Regions from separate parts of the Streptomyces sp. NBC_00820 genome, predicted to be linked through region 1. Evidence: riboswitches for the same ligand, from Rfam matches in the RefSeq annotation. Region 1 holds a riboswitch; the other holds the start of a gene.
The links. A riboswitch is a leader RNA that binds a small molecule or an ion and turns the genes downstream of it on or off. The one in region 1 is predicted to bind ZMP and ZTP.
Positions count from the first base shown of each region.

Region 2: it holds a riboswitch for ZMP and ZTP, as region 1 does, so the genes downstream of both, OIB37_RS33380 (bifunctional 5,10-methylenetetrahydrofolate dehydrogenase/5,10-methenyltetrahydrofolate cyclohydrolase) here and OIB37_RS22555 (glycine hydroxymethyltransferase) in region 1, are expected to answer to the same signal.

Region 1 covers NZ_CP108882.1:4,973,132-4,980,567, reverse strand. The annotation lists gene trpS (tryptophan--tRNA ligase) at 1-211, opposite strand, end outside; gene OIB37_RS22570 (RNA polymerase sigma factor) at 343-903, shown strand; gene OIB37_RS22565 (hypothetical protein) at 1,073-1,972, shown strand; gene OIB37_RS22560 (hypothetical protein) at 2,098-2,817, shown strand; gene OIB37_RS22555 (glycine hydroxymethyltransferase) at 2,868-4,331, opposite strand; ZMP/ZTP riboswitch at 4,363-4,452, opposite strand; gene OIB37_RS22550 (glutathionylspermidine synthase family protein) at 4,701-5,888, opposite strand; gene OIB37_RS22545 (hypothetical protein) at 5,906-6,277, opposite strand; gene OIB37_RS22540 (hypothetical protein) at 6,648-7,436, shown strand, end outside.
Region 2 covers NZ_CP108882.1:7,481,295-7,488,730, reverse strand. The annotation lists gene OIB37_RS33390 (hypothetical protein) at 1-239, opposite strand, end outside; gene OIB37_RS33385 (nuclear transport factor 2 family protein) at 411-779, shown strand; ZMP/ZTP riboswitch at 1,152-1,232, shown strand; gene OIB37_RS33380 (bifunctional 5,10-methylenetetrahydrofolate dehydrogenase/5,10-methenyltetrahydrofolate cyclohydrolase) at 1,266-2,114, shown strand; partial or broken gene OIB37_RS33375 (glycosyltransferase) at 2,218-2,358, shown strand; gene OIB37_RS33370 (hypothetical protein) at 2,390-2,686, opposite strand; gene OIB37_RS33365 (alcohol dehydrogenase) at 2,764-3,789, opposite strand; gene OIB37_RS33360 (translation factor GTPase family protein) at 3,988-5,967, opposite strand; gene OIB37_RS33355 (XdhC/CoxI family protein) at 6,148-7,392, shown strand.

The sequences.
Region 1 (7,436 bases):
GCAGCTGGGCCGCGGCGAGCCGGGTGTTGGCGCGCAGCTCGGCCGGGTCCTGGGGGACCGTGATCGCGTGCAGGTCGACGACCATGTAGAAGGCGTCGTGGGATTCCTGCAGAGCCACCCACTGGCGGACGGCGCCCAGGTAGTTGCCGAGGTGGAACGAGCCCGCGGTGGGCTGGATCCCGGAGAGCACACGAGGTCGGTCAGAGGCCATGCTCACCATTCTCTCAGGTCCCGGGGGGCGATCCGGAACCGGCGGGAAACAGATGGGAACCGATCCCTCCTCGGCGGTGTAACAAGGGTGTGAGAACGCGGGAGGGGGGTCTCATCGCCGATGAGGCCGCGGTGATCGCTCGCGTACGCGCCGGGGAGCCGGAGGCGTACGCGGATCTGGTGCGGGCCCACACGGGCATCGCCCTGCGGGCGGCCGCGGCGCTCGGCGCGGGTGCGGACGCGGAGGACGTGGTGCAGCAGGCCTTCGTGAAGGCCTACTGCGCGCTGGGCCGGTTCAGGGACGGCGCGTCGTTCAAGCCGTGGCTGCTGGCCATCGTCGCCCATGAGACGAGGAACACGGTGCGGACGGCGGTGCGGCAGCGCACCCTCGCCGGGCGGGAGGCCGCCCTCGTCCGGGCCGAGCCGCTGATACCGGAATCGGCCGACCCGGCGGTGGCCACGCTCGAGACGGAGCGCCGCGCGGCCCTGCTGTCCGCCCTGGAGAAGCTGAGCGAGGAGCATCGCCTGGTCGTCACCTACCGCTATCTCCTGGAGATGAACGAGTCCGAGACCGCCCAGGCCCTCGGCTGGCCCCGGGGGACGGTCAAGTCCCGGCTGAACCGCGCCCTGCGGAAGCTGAGCCGGTTGCTGCCGGATTTCCAGCCTCGGGAAGGGGGTGAAGAGCGTGAGTGAGCCGTACGACGACGGGCCGTACGACGACGGTGAGCACGGCGTGGACGCGGACACTGGGGGCCCGGGTGCTCGTGGTGTCCGGGGCGATGGCGGGAGTGAGGACCGGAGCGGTCGCCGAAACCATGGCGGCAAGGCGCGGGGACGTGAGCGCGGGCGCGCTCGGGAGAGTGTGGCGCGGCTGCCGGAGGAGCTGCGGGAGCTCGGGCGGACGCTGAACCGACGGGAGACCGGCACGGCAGGCGGGGACGGCATGGCCGAGGACGCCGAGGACCCCGCAGGGGCCGCGGGCGCCGAGACGATGGTCGAGCGGGTGCTGGCGCAGATACTGGCCGAGCAGCTGCCCGTGCCGGCGGCCGAGGCGCCGAGAGCCCGCGAGCGGCTGAGCGCCGTCCGTCATTGGGCGCGTCTGCGGAGCCGTTCGCTGGTGGCGGTCCTCTGCGGTCTGCTGGCGGCGCTCGCGCTCACGCCCCCGGTGCGGGCGGCGGTCCTCGACTGGTTCGACTTCGGCGGCGTCGCGGTGCGCTACGACCCGGAGACGGTGCCCTCCCCGGGTGCCGAGGTGCCCGGCTGCGGACGCACGCTGTCCCTGGCGCAGGCGACGCGGCGGGCCGGCTTCGAGCCGCTGGTCCCGCGTGCGCTCGGGCGTCCGGACGCGGTGACGGTCACCCCGGAGCCGCACGGGCGCCTCCTGGTGAGCCTGTGCTGGCACGAGCGGGATCACACGGTCCGGCTGGACGAGTTCCCGGCGTCGCTGGACCCGGGCTTCACCAAGACCGTCCGGGAGCCGCCGCAGTGGCTGCCCCTGCGCGCAAAACCCAACGACGGCACGACCGACAACGCCCTCTGGTTCCCGCGACCGCATCTGCTGACCTTCTGGCTGGTGGACGACGACGGCCACCGGTTCGACCGCAGAGCGCGGACCGCCGGGCCGACGCTGCTGTGGATGCGCGCGAGCGGCGGAGCGCCGGGCGGCGCGGTGACGCTGCGGCTGGAGGGGGTCGCGTCACGGAACCAGGCTGTGGAGATCGCGAAGTCCCTCGCCGAGGGGCCGGAGACGTCCTCGAAATAGCGGGCGCCGGGTGGGAACCCCGGCGAGGCGGGCGGTGTACCAGAAGTGACACGCGGCTCGGGGCCGCCGGGAATCGACGCTTGGGGGATCGGATGACAAAAGGCAGGGTTCGTGAACTGGCAGCCTTGACAGGGGCGTTGGCGGCGCTGCTCGCGCTGCTGCTGTGGGGCGCCTCTTCCGCGGTGGCCGGTGGCCCGACGAGCGTGCTGGTGGGCTCACCCGAGAGCGAGAAAGCCACCGCGCTGTACTTCTCGGACCAGCGGTACGAGCAGTTGCAGCGGTTGCTGGGCCCGGTGGACAAGGGCGTGCGCAAGCCGCCGATGGAGGCCGGCATGGCCTCGGCCCGCCAGATCAATGTGACCTGGCTGGTGCACGACATGTCCCCATGGCGGATAGACCGGGTCTTCCCCCTCAAGTCCAAGCCCTACGCCGTCTGGATACACACGGCTGCCCACCCGGCCGAGTCCCCGAACGGCTACTGGCACCGCGCCGAACACCCCGACCAACTGCGCACGCTGCTCAAGGAGCTGGGCCTGATGGGCAAGGCCCGTGAGGGCGGCTTCAGTGGGGCCTTCCCGGGGCCCTGGCAGTCGGAGACACCGGGCACGACGACCGAGGAGCCGGCGGCCTCCGCACCTACGCTCTCCACGGGGACACGGGTAACGCGGGACACCGCCGCCGGCACCACCGACACGAGCGGCACGGACGGCAGCGGCTGGTGGTGGGCGATACCGGGCGCGGCAGTCGGGGCCGCGCTGGCCCTCCTGCTGCGACCCTTCGCCGTACACATGGCGTCGGCCGGACTGCGGCAGGAGGAGCGACAGCAGAAGCTGATCGATCTCTGAGCGGCTCTCCGACGCCCCCGCAGGGAGCGCCGGCAGCGCCTGCCGGGGCGTCAGCCCAGGTCGATCTCCGGGTAGAGCGGGAAGGCGGCCACGAGGTCGGTGGCCCGGCGGGAGATCTCGTCGGAGATCTTCGGGTCCAGGACGTGGGCGGCCTTGGAGGGAGCGCCCGACTTGGTGGTGCCGGGCTCGGTGGTGGTGAGAACGCGGTCGATGAGGCCGGCGACCTCGTCCATCTCGGCCGTGCCGAGGCCGCGGGTGGTGAGGGCCGGGGTGCCGATGCGGATGCCGGAGGTGTACCAGGCGCCGTTGGGGTCGGCGGGGATGGCGTTGCGGTTGGTGACGATGCCCGAGTCCAGCAGGGCGGACTCGGCCTGGCGGCCGGTGAGGCCGTAGGAGGAGGCGACGTCGATCAGGTTGAGGTGGTTGTCGGTGCCGCCGGTGACCAGGGTGGCACCGCGGCGCATCAGGCCATCGGCGAGGGCGCGGGAGTTGTCGACGATCCGCTGGGCGTAGTCCTGGAAGGAGGGCTGCCGGGCCTCGGCGAGGGCGACGGCCTTGGCGGCCATGACGTGCGGGAGCGGGCCGCCGAGGACCATCGGGCAGCCGCGGTCGACCTGGTCCTTGAGGGAGTCGTCGCACAGGACCATGCCGCCGCGCGGGCCACGCAGGGACTTGTGGGTCGTCGTGGTGACGATCTGGGCGTGCGGGACCGGGTCGAAGTCGCCGGTGAGGACCTTGCCTGCGACCAGGCCGGCGAAGTGGGCCATGTCGACCATGAGTGTGGCGCCGACCTCGTCGGCGATCTCCCGCATGATCCGGAAGTTCACCAGCCGGGGGTAGGCGGAGTAGCCGGCGACGATGATCAGCGGCTTGAACTCGCGGGCCTGGGCGCGCAGGGCCTCGTAGTCGATGAGACCGGTGGCCGGGTCGGTGCCGTAGGAGCGCTGGTCGAACATCTTGCCGCTGATGTTGGGCCGGAAGCCGTGGGTGAGGTGGCCGCCGGCGTCCAGGGACATGCCGAGCATGCGCTGGTTGCCGAAGGCCTGGCGCAGCTCGGCCCAGTCGGCGTCGGAGAGCTCGTTGACCTGGCGGACGCCGGTCTTCTCCAGGAACGGGACCTCGACGCGGTCGGCGAGGACGGCCCAGAAGGCGACGAGGTTGGCGTCGATGCCGGAGTGCGGCTGGACGTAGGCGTGCCGGGCGCCGAACAGTTCGCGGGCGTGCTCGGCGGCGAGGGACTCGACGGTGTCGACGTTGCGGCAGCCGGCGTAGAAGCGGCGGCCGACGGTGCCCTCGGCGTACTTGTCGCTGAACCAGTTGCCCATCGCCAGCAGGGTGGCCGGGGAGGCGTAGTTCTCGGAGGCGATCAGCTTGAGCATGTCGCGCTGGTCGTGGACCTCCTGGCCGATGGCGTCGGCCACGCGCGGCTCGACGGCGCGGATGACGTCGAGGGCCGCACGGAAGGCGGTGGACTCGATCGACAGGGGGGCGGACTCGGCGGTGCGGTCGGACATGGGGACCTCCGGACGTGGCGTTCTGCGTGCTCGGTTCGGCCCAGGCGCACGGCACTCGTTCCCACTCGGGCCGCTCCCCGATGGTCCGTCCCATCCCAGCGCGCCAGTCACGGCCCGTGGCCAGCCTACCGGCCACGCCGCGGCGTCCCGCGTCCGTCGTCCACCATGCGGGCGAAGGACGCGGGGACGGCACCATGCGGGCGGCGGGCAGCCGGGGCCTCGGAGAATCGCCCGTGCGGCCTCGCAGGATCGCTCGTGCGGCCTCGGAGGATTACCCATGCGGCCTCGCAGGATCGCCCGTGCGGCCTCGGAGGTTCGCCCGTGCGGCTCAGAGCATGACGGGCGGCTCGGAGGGCGAGGCGGGCGGCCTCAGAGGATGACGTGGGGCAGGAAGCGGGCGTAGGTGTCGGTGATCAGGCCGGAGGACTCGCGGATGCCGAGGCCCGCCGACTCGTCCTGGACGACCCAGGCGCCGAGGACGACGTGGTTGCCGTCGAAGGCGGGCAGCGGGGCCAGCTCCTGGTAGCAGCAGGGCTCGTCGTCCCGTAGGACCGCGGGAGCGCCCGGCTCGTGCACGGTCACGCCCGCGCCCTCCCGGCCGAGCAGGGGCTTGGCGACGTACCCGGTCGAGTCGGCCAGCTCGCGCGGGCCGTCCAGGTAGGCGGGCAGGAGGTGGGGGTGGCCGGGGTACAGCTCCCAGAGGATCGCCAGCAGGGCCTTGTTGCTCAGCAGCATCTTCCAGGCGGGCTCGATCCACAGCGTGCTGCCGGTGCCGCCGCCGTTGTCGAGCGTGTCCAGGACGTGGCCGCCGAAGTCGTCGGTGGTGAGCCATTCCCAGGGGTAGAGCTTGAAGATGCTCCGGATGAAGCGGAGCCGGTTGTCCACGAAGCGGCCGGAGAGGCTGTCCCAGCCGATCTCCTCCATGGAGATCCAGTCGGTGTCGAGGCCGGCCTGCTCGGCGGTCTCCTTGAGGTAGGCGACCGTCATCAGGTCCTCGCCCAGCTCGTCGACGGAGGAGTGCGCGAAGTGCAGGGGGCTGCCGGGCGGGAGGAGCGCGGCCTGCTTGCGCCAGGCGTCGACGAGGCGTTCGTGCAGGGAGTTCCACTGGTCGGCGCCGGGGAACCGGTCCGCCATCCAGAACCACTGCGGGGAGGCCGCCTCGACCAGCGAGGTGGGGGTGTCGGCGTTGTACTCCAGGAGCTTGGCCGGGCCGGTGCCGTCGTAGCGCAGGTCGAAACGGCCGTAGACGGAGGGGAGTTCGTCCCGGCGGTGCCAGGCCTCGGTGACGGCGCGGGCGACGCGCGGGTCGGTGATGCCGAGGTCGGCGAGGCGTCCGCGCTCCACGATGTGCCCGGCCGCGGCCAGGCACATCGCGTGCAGTTCCTCGACGGCCTCCTCCAGCGCCTCGACCTCCTCCAGCGAGAAGACGTAGTAGGCGCTCTCGTCCCAGTACGGGCGCAGGACGTCGTCGGGGTGCCGGGTGAGGGGGTAGACGAGTCCCTGTTCCTCGACGGTGCGCTGCCAGTCGGGGCGGGGTGTGATGGTGCGGCGTTCCATGTGGCGCTCCCGGTCGGTCAGCCGCCGGAGCTGCCGTGGCCGCCGCCGAAGCCGCCACGGTGGACGCCGGTGCGGTGGCTGTCGCTGTCGTCGTCGGAGTAGCGGCTCGAACGGCCCGAGCTGCCCTTGGACGGCTTGACGAAGGAGCCCCCGTCGATCCAGGAGCCCTTCTTCTTTCCGTTGTAGTACCAGGCGCCGTTCACCGCGGACTTCGCCGACTTGCAGTTCTTGTCGGAGACGACCTTGTAGCCCTTGGTGAGGTTGTAGCTGCCCCGGTCGACACAGCGCTTGTCCGGCTCGGACGAGCAGGCGGTCAGGGCGGCGGCAAGGAGGCCCATTCCGCCGAGGACGACCGTGGTGGACCGGAATTGTCGGCGTGCGTTCGCCATGCTGTCTCCCCCGTCGGCTGCGTGTTCTCGGCCCCCAGCCTAGAGAAGGGTGAGAACTGCTGTGCGGGAGACCCCAGATTCGCCCGCTCGCCTAGGGCCTCTCTTCCGGATCTTGCCGGGGTCGCGGGGCCTGGCACGCACTCCCCCAAGCTCTGCGAGCAGGGGGTACCCCCAGCGGCGTTGTCGTCACTCTCCCCCAAGCTCTCGGCTTCGCTCGAGCAGGGAGGGACCCCCATCGCGCCGCGTCGACTCCCTCCTCCGCCTTGCAGCTGCACGCACCAGACCCCGCTCGGGTCGGCCAGAAGGCACCGCAGACCGGAGCCGGCCTGATCCGGAAGAAAGACCCTAGAGTCGCTTCGTGCTGTTTGGAATGGTGTGCGCCCTCGGGGCGGCGGTCTGCTTCGGTACCGCGACGGTGTTGCAGGCGATGGCCGCGCGGGCGGCGGGCTCGCCGCAGGGCGCCGAGGCGGCGGCGGGCGAGGCAGCGGTCGGCGAGGCAGCGGTCGGTGAGGCGGCGCTGCTGCTGCGGGCCGTGCGGCAGTGGCGGTATCTCGCCGGGCTGGCGCTGGACGGGCTCGGCTTCCTGCTCCAGATCGCCGCGCTGCGCTCGGTGCCGATCTACGCGGTGGGCGCGGCGCTCGCGGCCAGCCTGGCGGTGACGGCGGTGGTGGCCGCGCGGCTGCTGCGGGTCCGGCTGAGCGGGCTGGAGTGGGCGGCGGTCGGCGTGGTGTGCGCGGGGCTCGCGCTGCTCGGGCTGGCCTCGGGCACGGAGGGCGACCGGAGCGGACCGGGGTGGCTGCCGTACGCGATGCCCGCGGCCGCTGCCGGGGTGCTGCTGCTGGGCGCGGTGGGGCGCCGGCTGTCCGGCAGGGCCCGCGCCCTGCTGCTGGGGCTCGGTGCGGGGTTCGGCTTCGGCGTGGTGGAGGTGGCGGTCAGGCTCATCGACTCGCTCGACCCCGTCGCCCTGCTCACCGACCCGGCGGTCTACGGTCTGCTGCTCGGTGGTGGTTGCGCGTTCCTCCTGCTGACCTCGGCCCTCCAGCGCGGCTCCGTGACCACGGCGACGGCCGGCATGGTGATCGGCGAGACGATCGGCCCGGCGGTGGCCGGCGTGGTCTGGCTCGGCGACCGCACCCGGGAGGGGCTGGCCTGGGCGGCG
Region 2 (7,436 bases), 2.5 Mb from region 1:
AGCCGGTTCAGTCCGCTGCCGAGGTCGTTCAGCGAACGCATCTGGTCGGTGACGCGCGGGACCTCGGCGCGGTGTTCGGCGGGGATGTCGCTGACGGCCAGCGTGTCCAGCGTGGTCATCGGGTTGATCTGCTGGGGGTTCGTGGTGCCCGCGTCGGCCGCGTTCGCCAGCGGTGCGGCGAGGCCCGTGACGCCGACGGCCAGACCGACGGCGGCGACGATACGTCGTGTTGAGATCATGTCTTCAGCAACGGCGGCGCCCCCCGGCCGGACACGGGCGCCGGGCCGCGCTCACTCGTGAGGCGGAGGGTGGCGCCTGCGCTTGCCGTGACCGCCGGGGCGGAGGAGCCTCGAAGGTGGGGCCCGTGCAATCCGCTCCCCCAGGGCCGCGGGCGCCCGAAGGAGGTCATCATGGGCACCGCGACAGGCTCCACCTTCGACATCGAGACACTGCGCAGGGGCATCGAAGGGGACACCGGCAACAACCTGCTGTCCCTCTACGCGGACGACGCCGAGATCCGCATCATCGACCACAACGCCCAGCCGAGCCATCCCAAGATCGTGCGCGGCCGGGGCGAGATAGCCGAGATGCTCGACGAGGTCTACAGCCGCGACATGACCCACCACCTGGAAGAGTGCGTCATCGAGGGCACCCACGCCGCGTTCACCGAGTCCTGCGAGTACGCGGACGGCACCAAGGTCCTCTCCGAGTCGATGATCACGCTGCGCGACGGCAAGATCGGCGAGCAGATCCTGATCCAGGCATGGGACGAGGGCTAGGCAGGCGGGCCACGAGGGTCCAGGTCACCTCCCGGCTGACCTGGACCTTCTCGGCCAGGACCTCGCTCGGGCGGGGCGGTACGCCGTACTCTCCGCAGCCGGGGCCGCCGTCCGCGCAGGTCCTGCGGGCCTCGGCCGCGCTCCTCCGCTCACTCGTGCGCGCGGCACGCGCGCACCCTCCGCTGCCGGGCGCCTCGCGACGGAGGCGCTCCAGGCTGCGGTGAGGGGGTACCAGCCCCGGCGAACGCACCCATGCGGTGGGGAGGAGTGGGGCGGGCGGTGGGCGCGCCCGCCGGCCACCCTCCCCGTACCCGCCCGAAAGGCCGTTCCCCGTACGCACTCGCAGTGCCGTCCCCGTCCTCGGTTACGCTGTACGCGGGCCGTGACTGGCGCTGAGGTGGAGTACCACCGGGGAGCGGTCCGTGGTTGATGCCGCGCGCCTGGGCGATGAACGTCGACCAGCTCAGGAGCGCGCAGATGACCCAGGTGACCCAGGCCCGTCTCATGGACGGCACCGCCGCCGCCCGTCGCATCGTCGAGGAGACGGCGGCGAAGGCCGCGGATCTCACCGCGAGGACGGGCGTCGCGCCCTGTCTGGCGACGGTGCTGGTCGGTGAGGACCCGGCGTCCGTCACCTACGTCCGGATGAAGCAGAACCGCTGCCGGAAGGCCGGCATCGAGTCCCGTCACGTTGCCCTGCCCGCCACCACTACCACCGCCGAACTCGTCGGCACCCTGCGGAAGTTGTCGGCCGATCCGGCCGTGCACGGCATCCTGCTCCAGCATCCGGTGGGCGACCACGTCGACGAGCGGGCCGCGTTCGAGGCGATCGCCCCGGAGAAGGACGTCGACGGCGTCACGTTCGCGTCGTTCGCCACCATGAGCTTCGGCCTGCCGGGCTTCGTGTCCTGCACGCCCGGCGGCATCCTGCGCCTGCTGGACGAGTACGGCGTCGACCCGGCCGGGAAGCGCGCCGTGGTGGTGGGCCGCAGCGCGATCCTCGGCAAGCCGGTGGGCATGCTGCTGCTGGCCCGCGACGCGACCGTGACGTACTGCCACTCGCGCACCCGTGACCTGTCGGCGGCCGTGCGCGAGGCGGACATCGTGGTGGCCGCCGTGGGCAGGCCGCGCCTCATCCGCGGGCAGGACATCAAGCCGGGCGCCGTCGTGATCGACGCCGGCTACAACGCGGGCAACGTCGGCGACGTCGACTTCGACTCGGCCGTGGAGCGGGCCTCGTTGATCACTCCGGTGCCGGGCGGTGTCGGCCCGATGACGATCGCCACGCTGCTGGAGCAGACCGTCGACGCGGCCGCCCGGCAGCTCGGGGTGTGACCGGCGCCCACGGGTGCGCTCGCGGGCGCGGACCGGCGTGAAGTCGGTGCCGGGGCCGGTTCGTTGGGCCCCGGCGAGCCTCTTCGCCGCCATACTTGCCGTCATGCGGGTTGCGATCATGACGGCGGGGTCACGCGGCGATGTGGCCCCCTATACCGGACTGGGGCACCGGCTCGGCCGTGCCGGGCACGACGTCACCCTGGTCACGCACGGCTGCTTCGAGCCTCTGGTGGCCGGCTCGGGGTCGGGGCAACTCCCAGGTCCGGCTGAGGTGTTCAGCCCCGGAAGAAGTCGGGACCGTCAGGGGTGTCGGCCATGGTCCACGCGAACGCCGCCGGAGTGACGTCGTCGCGAGGCCCGAACTCGCGGATGATCCGCGCCCCCTCGGTCCCCGGCAGACGTCCCGCGACCCGCGTGAACAGCGCCTCCGGCCGCATACCGAGCATCGTGGCCACGACGTGGTGCAGGCAGACGTCCACCATGAGCTCGCGCGGACCCTCCTCGTCCTCGAAGCCCAGGCCCGCCCCCAGAAGTGCCTTCTCCAGCAGGGCCGGGGACCGCTCCCGGAGCACGAACGAGACCGCCCTGATGCCGTAGCGTGCCAGCGCGATGCGGTCCTTCCTGGTCAGGGAGACGAACAGGCCCCGGCTCAGCTCATGGTGAGCACCATCCGGAAGCGGGCGTTTCCGGAGAGCATCTTCTGGTAGGCGGGCCCGACCTGGTCCAGGGGCACGGTCTCGGTCATGGGGCGGATACCGTGCAGGGCGCTGAACTCCATGGTGTCCTGCACCTCCTGCGCGGTGCCGGACGGATGACCGGTGACCTCGCGGCCGGCCAGGATCAGCTGGGCCGGGGCGATCTTCATCGGTTCGGGGGTCACGCCGATCACCACGAGCTGCCCTCGGGGGGCCAGGCCGTCCACCGCGCCCGACATGGCCTCGGCGTTGCCGGCCGTGGCCAGGACGACCTTCGCGCCGCCGAGGGCCTGCAGCGCCTCGGCGACGGAAGTGCCGGAGGTGCTGTCGATGTAGTGATGGGCGCCGAGCTTCTTGGCGAAGTCGGCCTTCTCGGGACCGCGCGCGATCGCGACGGTCTCGAAGCCCATCGCGGCCGCGTACTGCACCCCGAGGTGCCCGAGGCCGCCGATACCGAGCACGGCGACCAGGTCCCCGGCCCGCGCGACGCTGCGGCGCAGTCCGTTGAACGTGGTCACACCCGCGCAGGCCATGGGCCCGGCATCACTCGCCGACAGCCCTTCGGGGATCCTGGCAAGCGCGTCCTGCGGGACGATCACCTTCTCCGCGAAGCCGCCGTCGTAGGCCCAGCCCGGCACCTTCAGCCGCACGCACACGACGAAGTCGCCGTCCCGGCAGGGCGTGCAGTAGCCGCAGCTGCCGCCGAACCAGCCGACCGCCACCCGGTCGCCGACCTGCCAGCCCCGGTCCTCCACCCCCTCGCCCAGCTCCTCGACACGCCCGGCGATCTCGTGCCCGGCCACCTCCGGGAACGTCACGCCCGGCAGCGCCCCGTCCACGAAGAAGGCGTCGCTGTGGCAGATCCCGCACGCCTCCACGGCGATCCTGACCTGGCCGTGACCCGGCCGCGGCACCTCCCGCTCGACCAGCTCGAACGTGCCGCCGGGGGCGGTCACCTGCGCGACTCGATAGGTACTCATGCGTCTCTCCGGAGAACAGGGACGGGTAGGGAACACCCCCGATCCAGCAGACCAGCTCCGGCACTCTCGCGCGCGTCGAGCGGCGGCGGCGACCACGGCGTCGAACGGGCTTTCGGGCGCGGGCCCGGTCGGCGCGCAGCGCGGCCCGGCAGTGTGGGGCGGCCCGGGAGTGCGGGGCACACTCCCGGACCCGGCGGCTCAGTCCCCGACCCTGCGCGTCACATTGAGCAGGTACTCCTTCCGGTTCAGCGGGTTGTGGTCCGTGCGCGGTCGCTCGGGGACCGGGCCCCGGGTGACCGGCGCGTAGTGGTCGAAGGCGGTCTCCACCTCGCCCTCGCCCCGGGTCGGTCCGGGCAGCCGCTGCCCCAGTTCGTGGACGCGGGCGGCGGGGACGACGCCCTCCAGCACACAGGCGCGCCCGTGCGTGCCGGTGGTCTCCGGCACCGCGCCCAGCCGGGCCAGCACGGGCAGCAGCGCGCCCAGCGTGTCGGCGGGGGCCCGGAGGGAGAAGCGGTGCATCGGCTCGTGCACCAGGGTGCCCGCCCGGCGCAGCGCCTCGACGAGGACCAGCGGGGTCAGGCTACGGAAGTCGTACCCCGTGCTGGACATGCTCTTGTCGAAGCCCTGGTGGGCGTGGCTCTGCCGGGGTGAGTAGCCCGAGTGGGTCATGGTGACCGCGCAGCCGGTGACCTCCCAGCCGTGCAGCCCTTGGCCGAGGGTCGCGCGGACGGTCTCCTCGACGGCCTTGAAGAAGGCGTACGGCATGGAGCCCAGCTCCACCTCCAGACGGAACTCCACGCCCGAGCCGGGCGGGGCGGGGTCGACGCGCAGGCCGACGGTGGCGAGGAAGGGATTGAGGTCCTTCTTGTCGAACTCCACCGCCTGCCCGCTGCCGACCGGTCGCTCGACGCACAGCGTGGTGGTCTCCCGGAAGGTGACGCCGAGACCGTACTCGTCGGCGAGGGTGGCCTGCACGACCTCCTTCTGCACCTCGCCGTACAGGGAGACGGAGGTCTCCCCGCGCAGCTCGTCGCGGCGGACGCCGATGAGGGGGTCCTGCTCGGCGAGCTGGGTGAGCGCGAGGTGCAGCGAGCGCCGGTCGGTGCCGGGGCCGGGGACGACGACGCTCTCCAGGGTGGGCGGCGCGAAGTGGTGCTCGTACGCCCGTCCCGGCACGCCGATCGGGTCACCGATCCGGATGCCGCCGAGGCCCCACACCTTGGCGATGCGGCCCGCGGTCACGCTGTCCCGCCGGGTGTCGGTGCCCTGGTCGAACACGGCGAGCGCGGTGATCCGGCCCTCCTCCCGGCCGTCCCCGAAGGGAACGCGGTCCCGCACCCGCAGGGTTCCGGCGAAGACGCGCGCGTAGGCGACCTTCTCCCCGGCAGGACCCCGCTCGACCTTGAACACCGTGCCGGAGAGCGATGCGTCGGGGTCGCCGTCGGCGGTGGGCAGCAGCCGTTCGATGCCGTCGATCAGTTCGGTGACGCCGGCTCCCGTGAGGGCGGAGCCGAAGTACACGGGATGGACCTGGGCCGCGCGGGTCTGCCGGGTCAGAGCGGCGCGCAGCCGCCGGGCGGACAGGCCACCGCGGTCCACGTAGTCCGTGAGCAGGGCGTCGTCGTGGCCGGTGAGGACGTCCAGCGCGGCCGGTCCGAGCCCGGGGACGAAACGGGCGCCGCGGGTGCCGAGGGCGGTGGCCGCCCCCATCGGCACGAGGGGTACGGCGAGCCGGTCGGCGATCTCGCGGAGCACCTCCTCCTCGCGGGCGCCACGCCGGTCGATCTTGTTGACGAAGACCAGCGTGGGGATGCGCAGCCGGCGCAGGGTGCGCATCAGCACCCGGGTCTGCGCCTGGACGCCCTCCACGGCCGAGACGACCAGCACGGCGCCGTCCAGCACGCCGAGCACCCGCTCCACCTCGGCGATGAAGTCGGGGTGACCGGGGGTGTCGATGAGGTTGACGGTGACCGAGTCGAGCGGGAACGACACGACCGCCGACTTGATGGTGATGCCGCGCTGCCGCTCCAGCGCGAGGGTGTCCGTGACGGTGCTGCCGTCGTCGACGCTGCCGATCTCGTCGGTTACTCCGGCCGTGTGCAGCAGCCGTTCGGTGAGACTGGTCTTACCCGCGTCGACGTGCGCGAGGATGCCCAGGTTGAGGTTGGTCAGGTGCACGTTGCGTCATGTCCTCGAGTGAGTGGGTGGTTCCTTCCTGGGGGGACATGAACGGTGTGCGCATGATCGCTCCTGGTTTCTCCGGGGACCCGACCGGTGCAGTGGAGCAGAACGGCGCGGGCCGTGCCAACGGATTAACGTTCAACGAGGTGCCCCGACAGGCGAGCCGAGGAGCGGACGATGCGTGAGATTCTCGCCGTGCTGGACCGCTGGTACGCCGCTCATGTCCCGTTCGGGCTCGCCACGGTCGTCGCCGTCAGCCGCAGCGCGCCGCTCGGACCGGGTGCGGCGATGGCCGTCGGCCCGGAGGGCCAGGTCGTCGGGAGCGTGTCCGGGGGCTGCGTCGAGGGCGCGGTGTTCGCGCTGGCCGAGGAGGTCGTCGCGAGCGGTGAGGCCCGGCTGGAGACATACGGCTACAGCGACGAGGACGCCTTCGCGGTCGGACTGCCCTGCGGTGGCGAGATCACCGTACTGGTGCGGCCCGTCACACCGGCGAGCGATCCCGCGTTCGGGGCGGTCGCCGCGTCCGTCGCGGCCGGCGATCCGGTCACCGTGGCCACCGTGGTGGACGGTCCGGCTCCGCGCGGGGCGACCCTGGCCGTGTGGCACGGTACGGCCTCCGGCGGGCTGGGCACGCCGGGCCTGGACGCGGCGGTGGCCGCCGACGCGCGCGGCGGACTGGCCCTCGGCGCGACCGGCCTCGGGCGTTACGGGCCGCACGGCGAACGGCGTGAAGGCGAGCAACGCGAAGGCCGGCAGCGTGAAGGCCGGCAGCGTGAACGTGAGCGGCGCGAAGGCCAGCGGCATGAACGTGAGCGGCCCGAAACCGAGCGGCGCGAAGACCTGGGGAACCAAGAGCTGGGGAACCAAGACCTGGGGGACGACGTCACCGTCTTCCTGCAGTCCTTCGCCCCGCCGCCGCGCATGCTGGTGTTCGGCGCGATCGACCACGCGGCGGCCCTCGCCCGTATGGGTGAGTTCCTCGGCTACCGGGTGACGGTGTGCGACGCCCGCCCGGTGTTCGCCGCGCCCCACCGGTTCCCGGAGGGCGTCGAGGTCGTCGCGGACTGGCCGCACCGCTATCTGCGCGGCACGTACACCGACGAGCGGACGGTGATCTGCGTCCTCACCCACGACGCCAAGTTCGACGTGCCCGTGCTGCGGGAGGCGGTGCGCCGCCCGGCGGCCTACATCGGCGTGATGGGCAGCCGCCGCACCCACGAGGAGCGGCTCCGCCGGCTCACCGAGTCCGGCGTGACCGCCGCGGAACTGACCCGCCTGCGCGCCCCGCTCGGCCTGGACCTCGGCGCCCGTACCCCGGAGGAGGTGGCCGTGTCGGTGGCCGGCGAGATCATCGCGCTGCGGTGGGGCGGGAGCGGAGAGCCGTTGAGCATGGTGCGAGGGCCCATTCATCCACGGCGGTGAACCCGGCGCGTGGCGGCGGTACGGCCTGTCCGGTCAGGCCTGCC